3 regions of the Geodermatophilus bullaregiensis genome follow, and region 1 is predicted to be linked to each of the others. Evidence: riboswitches for the same ligand, from Rfam matches in the RefSeq annotation. Region 1 holds a riboswitch; each other region holds the start of a gene.

Evidence for each region. A riboswitch is a leader RNA that binds a small molecule or an ion and turns the genes downstream of it on or off. The one in region 1 is predicted to bind cyclic di-AMP.
Region 2: linked by a shared signal. The riboswitch ahead of JOD57_RS26525 (LysM peptidoglycan-binding domain-containing protein) and the one ahead of JOD57_RS03430 (C40 family peptidase) in region 1 are both predicted to bind cyclic di-AMP.
Region 3: linked by a shared signal. The riboswitch ahead of JOD57_RS10920 (C40 family peptidase) and the one ahead of JOD57_RS03430 (C40 family peptidase) in region 1 are both predicted to bind cyclic di-AMP.

What each region holds. Positions count from the first base shown of each region.
Region 1 is NZ_JAFBCJ010000001.1:745,531-749,731, forward strand. It holds gene JOD57_RS03425 (M48 family metalloprotease) at 1-1,225, opposite strand, end outside; gene JOD57_RS03430 (C40 family peptidase) at 1,363-2,484, opposite strand; cyclic di-AMP (ydaO/yuaA leader) riboswitch at 2,627-2,807, opposite strand; gene JOD57_RS03435 (hypothetical protein) at 2,990-3,319, opposite strand; gene JOD57_RS03440 (NlpC/P60 family protein) at 3,430-4,201, opposite strand, start outside.
Region 2 is NZ_JAFBCJ010000001.1:4,567,347-4,571,547, forward strand. It holds gene treZ (malto-oligosyltrehalose trehalohydrolase) at 1-819, opposite strand, end outside; gene JOD57_RS26525 (LysM peptidoglycan-binding domain-containing protein) at 935-1,522, opposite strand; cyclic di-AMP (ydaO/yuaA leader) riboswitch at 1,592-1,721, opposite strand; gene treY (malto-oligosyltrehalose synthase) at 1,974-4,201, opposite strand, start outside.
Region 3 is NZ_JAFBCJ010000001.1:2,316,148-2,320,348, forward strand. It holds gene JOD57_RS10910 (DUF3817 domain-containing protein) at 1-214, opposite strand, end outside; gene JOD57_RS10915 (hypothetical protein) at 320-853, shown strand; gene JOD57_RS10920 (C40 family peptidase) at 914-2,107, opposite strand; cyclic di-AMP (ydaO/yuaA leader) riboswitch at 2,121-2,267, opposite strand; gene JOD57_RS10925 (hypothetical protein) at 2,447-2,671, shown strand; partial or broken gene JOD57_RS25360 (YhjD/YihY/BrkB family envelope integrity protein) at 2,732-3,571, shown strand; gene JOD57_RS10930 (transglycosylase domain-containing protein) at 3,592-4,201, opposite strand, start outside.

The DNA.
Region 1 (4,201 bases):
TCGGGTGCGAGCCGAAGAACCACTGCCACGGTGCCGGCGGGCTCGGGTCGGACACGTTGGTCTCGGCCAGCCGGCGCTGCATCTCGATGAAGGCCGCGGCGTCCCCGGTGAGGTCGAGGGCGTGCAGGTCGGCGCGCGCCTCCACGTGCCGGGAGACCAGGTTCTGCACCGGGGTGCCCACCAGCGAGCCCAGGGCGACGAGCAGCAGGACCAGCGGGACCACGCGCGGGTCGCCCGGGGAGTCCGCCCCCGCCCGCCGCAGCAGCGGCGGCCAGGTGAGCAGCCAGCCGAGCAGGGCCACCGCGGCGGCCGCGCCGAGCGCGCCGAGCAGCGTGCCGGTGAGGACGTCGTCGGTGGCCACGTGCCCGAGCTCGTGGGCGACGATCGACTCGACCTCGTCGTCGGGGACGTCGGCCAGCAGCGTGTCGTACAGGACGACGCGGCGGGTGGAGCCGAACCCGGAGACGTAGGCGTTGAGCGACGTCGTCCGCCGGGAGGCGTCGGCGACGAGCACGTCGTCGACCGGGGTGCCGCTCTCCTCGCCCAGCTCCAGCAGGTCGGTGCGCAGCTGCCCGGCCGGCAGGGGCGCGAAGCTGTTGAACGCCGGCTCGATGACCACCGGGTAGAGGAAGGAGCCCACCACCACGAGCCCCGCCGCCCCGGCCGCCGCCCACGCCCACCAGGCGCGCGGCGCCCGACGGGCCAGTGCGACGAGCACGAGCAGGGCGAGCGCGGTGAGGGCGGCGTCGATGGCCGTGGAGACGGCGACGTCGCGCAGCCACAGCGGCCACGAACGGGTGGACAGGCCGTAGCGGTGCCGCACCACCTCGCCGTAGGCCGACACCGGCAGCGTGGCCAGCCGGCCGACGACGACCAGGGCGACCGTGCCGAGCAGCACCTGCCAGACCCAGCGCCCGCCGAGGGGCCGCGCGACGGCGGTCACCAGCCGGCCGCCCAGCCGGGTGAGACCCAGCAGGGCGGAGGCGGTGAGCCCGAGCAGCAGGCCCACCAGCGACGCGGGCCGGATGTCCGCGGCGAGGGCCTCGGCCCGCCGGAGGGCCTCGGCGGGCAGCCCCGCGTCGGCGCTGACCGGTGTGGCGCCGCCCGGCGGTGCGGGCAGCAGGGTCCACGGCGTGCGGACGGCGATGACGACCACGAGCGCGGCACCGAGCACGGCCGCGACCAGCAGGGCGGCGCGAGCGCCTCCCCGGCCCGCCCCGCTCACCCGGCCGATCCTAGGCGGCGTCCTCCGGGCTCCGGTCCTCCCCCGCTGCGGACGCGGCGAGGGCCGGCGACCCGGGTGGGTCGCCGGCCCTCGGGCACCCGACTCCGTCCGGAGGGGCCGTCGCCGGACGCCGTCCGCTAGACGATGCGGCGCATGGCGGTGATGCCGCCCATGGAGTCGACCGACACGACCTTCACCGGCTCGCTGGAGGTCGAGGCGTGCACCATCTGGCCGTTGCCGACGTACATCGACACGTGGCTGACCGGGCTGTAGTAGAAGATCAGGTCACCCGGCTGGAGGGCGTCGCGCGAGACGGCGGTGCCCATGCGCGACTGCATGCTGCTGGAGTGCGGCAGGGTGATCCCCGCCGCGGCGTAGGCGTACTGCGTCAGGCCCGAGCAGTCGAACGCGTCGGGACCGCCGGCGCCCCACACGTAGGCGTCGCCGACCTGCGCCAGCGCCGTCTGCACCGCCCGCTGGGCCGCCGCACTGCCCCCACCGGCCGGTGCCGGGGCCGGAGCGGCGGGAGCCGCCGCGGCGGCCGGAGCGGCCGGGGCCGCCGGAGCCGCCGGCGCCGCCGGGGCCGCCGGGGCCGCCGGAGCGGTCGGCGCCGCCGGGGCCGCGGCCACCGGGGCGCTCTCGCCGACCGTGCCCGCGGACTGCTGCGCGGCCAGGGCCCGCTGCGCGGCTGCCGCTGCCTCCTGCTGGGCGGCGGTCAGCGCGGCGACCTGCTCGCGGTAGTCGGCGATGTCCTCCTGGAGCCGCGCCTCCTGGGCGCTCAGGTCCTCCAGGGTGCGCTCGGCGTCGGCCTCGGCGGCCTCGGCGTCGGCCTGTGCCCGCGTCGCCGCGGCGGCGGCCTCGCCGACCTCGGCCATGACGTCGGTGGTGTGACCGGCGAGCTGGTCGAGCGTGGCGAGCCGGCTGACGAAGTCCTCGGCGGAGGCGCTGGTCATCAGCAGGTCCAGCTCGGGCATGGTGTCGCCGCCGGTGTAGGCGGTGCGGGCCACCTGCCGGATCCGACCGTCCAGTGCGTCGAGCCGGGTCTGCGCGTCGGCGGCGGCCCGGTCGGCCTCGTCGGCCTCGGTCTGCTGCTGGGCGAGCACCTCGCGGGCCTCGTTGACCTGCTCGCTGACGACCTCGAGCCGGTGACCGGCGTCGGCGGCGAGCTGGGCGGCCTGCTCGGGACTGGTGGCCTGCTCGGGGTCGGCCGTCGCGGTGCCGGGCAGCAGGGCCAGCGTCAGACCGGCGGTGGTGCCCACGAGCGCGACCCGGCCGAGACGGCGGAGCAGCGGGCGGCGGCGGTGCGGGCCGGTGACGGGACCGGCGGTACGGCGGTCGGTGGACTGTGCGCGCGCATGCCCCAGGGCAGGGCGGGGGGTCGCCACGGGCGGCGGCTCTCCGTTCTTCCTCAGCAACCGCCTACCGAGTTAGCTGACGGGTTCGGGCTGGGAAGACGTGCCCTATCTCCGCACGCCGGAGGAGGTCCGGCGCGCACGAGAACTCACCCCAGTGCTGCGGTGGGTCCCCGGCTCACCTCGCGACCGCCCGAGGGCGGCGTCCGGTGACTCGGCGGTGTCCGGCCGAGGCCACCTCGTGTCGGGTGACGACCACCCGGCCGAACGGCGGCCACAGTACGGACGTGATGCAGTTGTGACAAACGGGGCCCCCGGGGACTGTGAGAACACCCACGGTGGGCGATCCCGACACCCCGGTGCGTGCCGAGGTGTCCACAGCGGCGCCCGGTGTGTCCTCGTCCGGCTCGGCTCAGCCGGTGCGGCGACGCCCGGCCGGCCGCCCGCCGCGCGCCTCCTCCCGCCCGGCCGTCGAGGGCCGGTGACGCAGGGGTGGCACCAGACCGCCCTCGGCGAGTGCCCGGACGGCGCGCCGCTCGACGTCGTCGAACTCCACCACCACGCCGGGTCGCGGGAGGACGACGTCGTCGGGGCCGGTGCCGCGGGCCGCCGGGACGGGGGGCACCGGCAGCAGCACGGGCGCGGTGTCCCGCTCCCCCGGCGGTGCCCCCAGCAGGGCGGTGACGACGCAGTCGGCGCAGCCGACGCCGCGCGCGGTGCACGTGTCGCAGTCGATGAGCATGGCCGTGTCCCTCCGGTGTCCCGGCCGCGCCGCCCGCTGCCGGGCCGCGGTCGGGACGGTCTCCCTGTCGGTTGCTGCGCACGCTAGGGACGACCACCGACAGTCCCGGCTCAGCCGCCCGCGTACTCCCAGTGCCAGGGCTCCTCGCGGCCGTTGCCCGGGTCGGCCCACGTCGGGTGCAGCCAGCCGAAGCGGCCGGCGTTGGCGACCATCCACGCGTACTGCGGGGTGCCGAAGGTCTCGATGCCGCCGCACAGGTCCACCGCCAGGCCCCAGCCGTGGTTGCTGGTGCCGGGGACCGCCGCGAGCGCCGGCTTCTCGCCGTAGAGGCGCACCTGGCCGGCGTAGGTGCGGTAGGAGTCGGTGATGCAGACCGGCTCGCCGAAGACGTCGGCGAACGCCGCGCTCATCGCCCGCCAGGCCGCCGCCGCGTCGCAGCGCAGCGCGTGGCCGGACACGCCCAGCGGGCACAGCGCGCTCGGCGGGATCAGCCCGTTGGGGTAGCCGCCCCAGGATCGGCCGCCGGAGGAGCTCGGCGGGTACACGGGGTTGCCGCACTCGACCGGCAGCGCGCCCCCGGTCGGCCCGGGCGCCGGCTCCTCCGGCCGCGGCCCGAGGCTCGGCCGGCCGACGTGCAGCACCTCGTCTGCGGGCAGCCGCCGGACGACGACCGCCCCGGCCCGGCCGTCGGCGGCCAGCATCGTCTGCCGGTCCAGGGCGATGCCGACGTGGCCGAGACCGGCCTCCGGCGTGCCGGGGAACACCAGGTCCCCGGGCAGGACGTCGGCGAGGTCGACCGGCGTGGTGACCGCGTAGAGCCCCGCCTGGTCGTCGGGCAGGTCGATGCCGGCGGCACCGTAGACCGAGGAGACCAGCGAGCCG
Region 2 (4,201 bases), 3.8 Mb from region 1:
CGACAGCCGGTCGACCTCGCGGGCCATCTCCTCGAGCACGTGGGTGGCCCGCTCGTCGACCAGCGCGTGGATGGCGTCGAGCCGCAGCCCGTCGACGTGCATGTCGCGCAGCCACATCAGCGCGTTGTCGACGATGTAGCGGCGGACCTCGTCGGAGTCGGGGCCCGACAGGTTGACCGACTCGCCCCAGGTGTTCGCCCCGCCCTCGGCGAAGACCGGCATGAACAGCGGCAGGTAGTTCCCGGACGGGCCGAGGTGGTTGTAGACGACGTCCTGGACCACGCCGAGGCCGCGCTGGTGGCAGGCGTCGACGAAGCGCTGGTAGGCCGCCGGCCCGCCGTAGCTCTCCTGCACCGTGTACCAGAGGACGCCGTCGTAACCCCAGTTGTGCGTGCCGTCGAAGCCGTTGACCGGCAGCAGCTCGACGAAGTCGACGCCGAGGTCGACCAGGTGGTCCAGTCGCGTGATCGCGGCGTCCAGCGTGCCCTCGGGGGTGAAGGTGCCGACGTGCAGCTCGTAGACGACGCCGCCGGCCAGCGGGCGCCCGGTCCACGCACGGTCGCCCCACGCGTGCGCGGCCGGGTCGAAGCGGCGGGAGAGGCCGTGCACGCCCTCGGGCTGGCGGCGCGAGCGCGGGTCCGGGCGGGGCGCGTCGTCGTCGCCGAGCAGGTAGCCGTAGTCGGCCTCGGGGGCGGCCGCGACCTCGGCCCGCCACCAGCCGTCGTCGTCCCGGCGCATCTCGTGCACCGACCCGTCGACCTGCAGCCGGACCCGCTCGGGGACCGGCGCCCAGACGGCGAACTCGACGGGTGCGGACATGCAGGGGCCTCCAGGAGTCGGCGGGTGACCGGGAGGGTGTGCCCGCGCGGGCTGCCGTCAACCCCGGCCGGGCCCGGCAGCCGGGGGGAGGAGCTCCCCCCGGCTGCCGTGCGGCTCACGGCAGCTGCAGCACCTGACCGACGTGGATGCGGTTCGGGTCGCTGACCGTGCCCTCGTTGGCGGCGAACAGGGCCTGCCAGGTCGTGCCGCTGGCCGCGGCGATCTTCGACAGGGTGTCGCCGGAGCGCACGGTGTGGGTCTCACCCGACGGGCGTGCGTCCCGCGACGCAGCCTCCGGCTCCCGATCGGCCGGAGCCGCCGCCGGAGCGGGGGCGGGTGCCGCGGCCGGGGCCGCGCCGGCCTCGGGCGCGGACGGGTCGAGGGCCTTGCCGCAGGTCGGCCAGGCACCCGGGCCCTGTACGTCGAGCGTGCGCTCGGCGACGGCGATCTGCTGCGCCTTGCTCGCCAGGTCGGCGCGCGGGGCGTGGTCGAGGCCGCCGAACGCCGCCCAGGTGCTCTGGCTGAACTGCAGGCCGCCGTAGTAGCCGTTGCCGGTGTTGATGCTCCAGTTGCCGCTGGACTCGCACTGGGCGACGGCGTCCCAGTCGTTGGGCGCGGCCGCGGAGGCCGGGCCGGCGAGGACGCCGATCGAGGTGGCCGCGATGCCGACGGTGACGGCGGTGCGGCGGGCCAGGGTGGCCATCCGCTGCGGCGTCGAAGCGCGGAGGCGACCGGCAGAGGGCGTGGTCGTGGGCACGGACGAGGACATGGCTGTACTCCGATCCGCCGCCTGCGAGGTGAGCTGTCGGGTTCGGAGCGATCGGTGCCCCGGCCGCACGACGTGCGGCTTCACCCCGAGACGGTGCTGCGTGGCCCCGTGACCACGGCGGCGACCGTCGAAGTGGGTCCCCCACCCCCGTCCTGGCGGTGCAGGAGGAACGGACGCCGACGGACGGGGTTGGGCGGATCGGCTCCGACGCCCGGCTCTCTGTCGGCCGGGTGCGCGGGCAAAGGTAACGGCCGGGTCTCGGCGGGGCACATCGCGCCCCAGGGGCCCCGGGCGTGTCGGTCCGCGCCCGCCCGGAGGCCCTCCGGGAACCCGCTGGTCACACCGCCGCGGTCGGGACGCCCCCCGCGGCGGTGTGACCTCGCCCTCAGTCGCGGACCAGCAGGGCCACCGGCAGCTGGGCCAGCAGCTCGCCCACCGGCGTGCCGCCGGCGTCGGAGACCACGCGCGTGCCGGTGAGCACGTCGCGCCAGGCGCCGGTCGGCAGGGCCAGCGCGGTGTCGCCCCAGCCGGCCGCGGCCAGGCCGACCGGCAGGCGGGTCGCCACGGTCACCGCGCCGTCGCGCCCCTCGGCGCCCCGGTCGAAGGCGACCACGTGACCGGCGGCCGGCCCGGTGACCTCGACCGGGCGGTAGCCGGCGAACAGCTCCGGGGAGTCCCGGCGCAGCCGCAGCACCCGGGAGACGACGAGCAGCTTGGCCGCGCCGCTGTCGTCGACGGGCGGCACCTCCCCGCCGTCGAGCCGGGTCAGCAGCTCGCGGCGCCGGGCGTAGTCGACCGGGCGGCGGTTGTCCGGGTCCACCAGCGAGCGGTCCTCCAGCTCGGTGCCCTGGTAGACGTCGGGGACGCCGGGCATCGTGAGCTGCAGCAGCTTCTGCGCCAGCGCGTTCGACCGCCCGGCCGGGCCGGTGCGGGCGACGAACTCCTCGATCTCGGCGTGCGTCGTCGCGTCGTCGTAGGCGGCGTCGACCAGCGCGTGCAGCCGGGTCTCGAACGCCTCGTCGACGTCGGTCCACGTCGTCGACAGGCCCGCCTCGCGGGCGGCCTTCTCGGCGTAGGCGTGCGCCCGCTCGCGCGAGAGCGGCCAGGCCCCGACCAGGTTCTGCCACACGAGGTGCGCCAGCGGCCGGTCGGGCAGCGGGTGCCGGGACAGCCACCGCCGCACGAGCTCCGCCCACTCGGTGGGCACCTCGGCGAGCACGGCCAGGCGGGCCCGGGTGTCCTCGCTGCGCTTGGTGTCGTGGGTGGTCAGCGTGGTCATGGACCGCGGCTTGCGCGCCACCCGCCGGCCCTGCGCCTCGTGGAACTCCTCGACCGTGCTGCCGAAGCGGGCCGGGTCGCCGCCCACCTCGTTGAGCACCACGAACCGCGACCAGCGGTAGTAGGCGCTGTCCTCGACGCCCTTGGCCATCACCGGCCCGCTGGTCTGCTCGAAGCGGGTGGCCGCCTCGGTGCCGGCCTGCGCGAGAACCGGGTGCAGCGCGTCCACGGCCGCGACCAGGTCGGGCCGGCGGTCGCGGACGGCGGACACCGCGGCGTCGAGGTGCTCGCGGCCGTCGGGCAGGTAGCTGCGGTAGACGGAGAAGGTCGCCAGCAGCTCGGCCAGCGCCTCGGTCTGCTGCTCGGGATCGATGCCGGGCAGCTCGCCGATGACCCGCACCAGCCGGGCGACCTCCGAGCCGAGGATCCCGTCGGTGACCTCGCGCTTGCAGTCGTGGACCAGCTGCGCGTAGTCGACCTCCCGCCCGGACAGCTCGGTGTCCAGCGCGGTGAGCGCCGCCTCGCCGGCCGGGTCGACCAGGACGTCGTCGACCTCGGCGAGGGCGTCGTAGCCGGTGGTGCCGGCCGTCGCCCAGCTCTCCGGCAGGTCCTCGCCGGGCTCGAGGATCTTCTCCACCACGGTCCAGCGCCCGCCGGTGGCCCCGGCCAGCCGGTCGAGGTAGCCCCTCGGGTCGGCCAGGCCGTCGGGGTGGTCGATCCGCAGCCCGTCGACGGCGCCCTGCTCCACCAGCCGCAGCACCAGCTCGTGCGTGGCGTCGAAGACCGCGGGGTCCTCCACGCGCAGCCCGGCGAGGGTGTTGATCGCGAAGAAGCGCCGGTAGTTGAGGTCGGAGTCCGCGCGCCGCCAGTCGACCAGCTCGTAGTGCTGCCGGTCGTGCACCTCCTGCGGCGTCCCCTCGCCCGTGCCGGGCGCGAGCGGGAAGCGGTTGTCGTAGTACCGCAGCTCGCCGTCGACCACCTCGAGCTTCTCGACGTCGTCGGCCGACCCCAGGACCGGGATGCGCACCCGGCCGCCGCCGAAGTCCCAGTCGACGTCGAACGCCGACGCGTGCGCGCTGTCCCGGCCGTGCCGCAGCACGTCCCACCACCACGGTGCCTCGGCCGGGTCGGCCACGCCCATGTGGTTGGGCACCAGGTCGAGCACCAGCCCCAGGCCCTGCTCGTGCAGTGCCGCGACGAGCCGGTCGAGGCCGGCCTGCCCGCCGCGCGACTCGTCGACGTGCGCGTGGTCGACGGTGTCGTAGCCGTGGGTGCTGCCCGTCGCGCTGCGCAGCAGCGGCGAGGTGTAGGCGTGGCTGACGCCGAGGTCGGCGA
Region 3 (4,201 bases), 1.6 Mb from region 1:
TCCACCGCGACCAGCCGAGCACCCGGGCGGCGACCAGCGCGACGACGAGGTAGGCGATGAACACCGCGCCGTGGACCGGCCCGAACACCTGGACGCCCACCTCGGAGGTCTCCGGGACGTACTTGACGTACATGCCGGCGAGCAGGCCCAGCCAGGACAGCGCCTCGGCGACGGCGACGACGCGGAAGGCGAGGGCGACGGAGCGGGGGTTCATGGCGAGCGGGTCCTCCGGGGGGACGGGCGGGTCTCCCCTGCCCAACGGCCGGCCCGCGCCGTGAATCCCGGCCGGTCGTGTGACCTGCGTGGCAGGGTCGGGCCCGTGCGGGGGCTGGCGCGGCGGGAGTTCTGCCTGGTGCTCCTCCGCCGGATGGCCGACCTGCGACCGGACCTGGTCGCCGAGGCGCTCCCCCGGCTGGGCGCCGACCGCGCCGCGGCGCACGCCGCGCACACGCGGTGGCAGGCGCTGCACCACGCGCCGCGGGCACCGCGCGGCCTGGCGCTGCGCGCCGCCGTCCTCGGGCCGGCCGAGCGGGTCGAGGCGCGCCGCCTCGGCGACCTCGACCTCGAGGTCCGGCACTGGCCGCTGCCGCTGTGGCCGCACCTGCGGTGGGAGGTCGTCTCTGGCCCGGGGGGCACGGTGCTGCACGAGCACCTCGTCCGGGCGCCCGGCTCGCCGGTGCCGCCGGCGGCCGAGGGGCGGCTGCGGGTGTGGGAGCACGTGGTCGCCGACGTCAGCGGCCTGCCGGGCGCGGTGGAGGTGGACCCGCAGGTGGTGACGCGCTGGGAGGTCCGGCTGCCGTCGGGCACCACCGCGGCGTTCGTCTGGGGGCTGCTCCAGCAGGTCCGGACGTGACCGGGCCCCGGCACCCGAGGGGTGCCGGGGCTCCGCGGAGCGGGCGGTGGAGCCCCTTCCTCAGGCGACGCGGCGGGCGCCGGCGTAGCCGCCCATCGAGTCGACGCCGGCCACCTTGACGACGTCGCCCGACGTCGGCGCGTGCACCATCTGCCCGTTGCCGATGTAGATGCCCACGTGGCTGACCGGGCTGTAGAAGAAGACCAGGTCACCGGGCTGCAGGTCGGCGCGGGAGACCGCCTGGCCCGTGCGCGACTGCATGGCGCTGGAGTGCGGGAGGGTGACGCCGGCGGCGCGGAAGGCGTACTGGGTGAGACCGGAGCAGTCGAACGAGCCCGGGCCGGCCGCCGCCCACACGTAGGGCTTGCCGCGCTGGGCCATGGCCGTGGCCACCGCCGTCGCGGCGGCACCGCTGCCCCCGCCGGAGGGGGCAGCCACCGGGGCGCCGGCCGTCCCGGTGGACGAGGAGCCGGACGAGGAGCCGGAGGACGAGGAGCCGGAGGACGAGGAGCCGGAGGACGACGAGGTGGCGCTCCCGGACGTCGCGCCCTCGGCGCGCTCGTCGTCGCGGCTGGCCCGGGTGTCCTCGGCGGCGTGCGCGGCCGCGGCGGCCTCGAGGGCGGCGCGCTGCTCCGCGGCGGTGAGCCGGGAGAAGTCGGCCTGGTAGTCGGCGATCTGCGCCTCGAGGCCGGCCTGCCGGGCGGCGACGTCGTCGTACTGGCGCTGCGCCTCGGCGGCGGCCTCCGCGGCGACGGCCTGAGCGGCGGTGGCGGTGTCGGTGGCCGCGGCGGCCTGGCCGAGCAGCTCGCCCTGGTAGCCGGCGACGCCCTGGAGCAGCGTGACCCGGTTGACGAACTCGTCGGCGTCCTGGCTGGTCATGAGCGCCTGCAGCGGGCCCATGCTGTCGCCGGTGTAGGCGGAGCGGGCGATCCCGACCACCTGGTCACGGGCGGCGTCGACGGCGACCTGCGCCTCGGCGAGCGTCGCGGCGGCGGCCTCGGCGGCGGCCTGCTGGGCGGTCAGCGCCTCGCGGGCCTCGTTGAACTGCTCGGTGACGACCTCGAGCTCGTGCCCGCGGGCGGCGACGAGCCGGGCGGCCTCGGCGGCCGTCGTCGGCTCCTCCGCCGCGGCCGGTGCCGGGACGGCCCCGAGGCCGAGACCCATGCCCAGGGCGCCGACGAGGGCGAGGACGGCGCGGCGACGTGACCGCGCGGGAGCGGGCGTGCCGGGGACGGACGTGCTCAGGGGCGCCACGGTTCGGCGTCTCTCCTTCTCCCAGGCCGCCTACCGGGTTAGCTGACGGGTTCGGGCGTGGAGTCGCCCGGCGCGCACGGGTGTCCGCGCGCACTTCACCCCGGGACTGCGATGGGTCCCCGGCCCGGTCCCCCTCACGGGCGGACCGGCTCGACGGCGTCCACGGGGTGCCACCCAGGTCGGTGACGGAGCGCCCCGTTGGACGTACGCAGCGTAAAGGGCGTGACCACCCCGTGACAATGAGTGAGTCACAATGACCTCACCCACACCGCCCTCCGGCCGCCGCCCGGTTGCCGCCACCCGGTTTGGGAGTGCCCCGGGACGAGCACGAGACCGGGCATGTGCTCCTCCACGCGGATGCGCCTCGCCCGGCCGCTCCTCGCGCTCGCCCTGCTCGGCTCGGTGGTCGCCTGCGGTGACAACACCGACTTCTCCCGGGGCCCGACCAACTGCGACGCCAGCGGGGAGAACGCGAGCAACGAGCAGGACGCGAGCTGCCAGGAGACGGGCGAGAACCCGGGCAACGACGCGCCCACCACCGACGACGCGAACCCGGGCGGCTGAGCCCCTCCCGCCCCGGCCGCTCGGCGGGCGCGTGACCGCCCGGACTGGTGGCATGAGCCGGTGAGCCCGGCGCGGAGGTGGACGGCGGCCCGGCTGGGTGCCGAGACGCGGGCGCTGCTGGGCGGCGCCCGCCGTCTGCTGCGCGGCCGCGACCTCGCCCTCATCGCCGCGGGGCTGACCTTCTACGCCGGCATCGCCGTCGTGCCGCTGCTGCTGGTGGCCGTCCGGCTCACCGCGCTGGTCACCTCACCCACCGAGGTGCGCGCCCTCGTCGACCGGCTGGCCGAGCTGCTGCCGGCCGAGCTGGGCGCGCCGGGGGCGGTGGAGCGGCTGGCCGGCGCCGGCGTCCGGCTGGACCTGCTCGGCTTCCTCCTGGCGCTGGTGCCGCTGTCCTTCTACGGCGAGGGGCTGCGGCGCGCCCTGCTGCGCTTCACCCGGCAGCGGGACACCGACACCCTGACCGGCTGGCGCGGACGGGCGCTCACCCTGCCGCTGGTCGTCGTCACGCCCGTGCTGCTGTACCCGCTGCTGCTGGCCGCCCGGTTCATGGCCGACCTGGCCCTCGAGGAGGGCCTGGGCCCGGCCGTCGGCCGCTTCTTCGTCGGGTACTACTCGGTGCTGTTCGTCCTCACCGTCCCGCTGGCCTGGGGCTTCGGGGTGGTGGCCGCCGGCCGGCACCGCCGTCGCGCGGTGGCCTCGGGAGCGCTGTTCACCGCGGCCTGCCTGTCGGGGTTCCTGCAGGGCTTCGTGCTGTTCCTCTCGCTGCCGCTGGACCTCGGGGCACCGTTCGGCGGCCTCGTCGCCGTGGGCGGCGTGGTCGCCGTCGGTCTCTGGATGTTCCTGCTGCACCTGGTGCTGCTGGCCGGGTGGCTGCTCACCCAGTCGCTCGACGAGCGGCTGGGCCGGCGCCAGCACCGGGATCACCCCGGGATCGGGACCGGGATCGGGAAGCGCGGGGCCTCGAAGGCCGGGACCGGCGGGGCCCCCGGCTCGGGCGCCGGCGGGGACCCCGGCTCGGGCGCCGGTGGGGGTCCGGGCGCGGGCGGGGGCTCCGGCGCGGGCGCCGGCTCGGGCGCCGGCTCGGGCGCCGGGGCCTCGGGGGCGGGGACCTCGGGGGCGGGGACCTCGGGGGCGGGGACCTCGGGGGCCGGCGACGGCGACTCGGCCGGCGGTTCGGCCGGCGCGGGCCCGGGAGCCGGCACCGGCCTCGGCGGGGGCGCAGGCGCGGGCGCGGGCTCCACGTAGTCGCTGCCGTTGCTGACCAGGATCGACACCTGCTGGCCCGGCACGGCGCGACCGCCCCGCGAGGGGCTGGTGCCCAGGAACGCGCCCTCGGGCTCGTCGCTGTCGACGCGCACGGTGCGGGAGGTGAACCCGGCCTCGGCCAGCGCGCGCTCGCAGGACCGCACGCCGGAGCAGCCGGGCACCGGGCGGGTGTTGCCGTCCTGCACGGTGGGGTCGGCCGGCGGGAACTCGCTGCTCCCGCGCGCCTGCAGGATCGGCGCCATGGCGTCCCGCCAGATCGTGGCG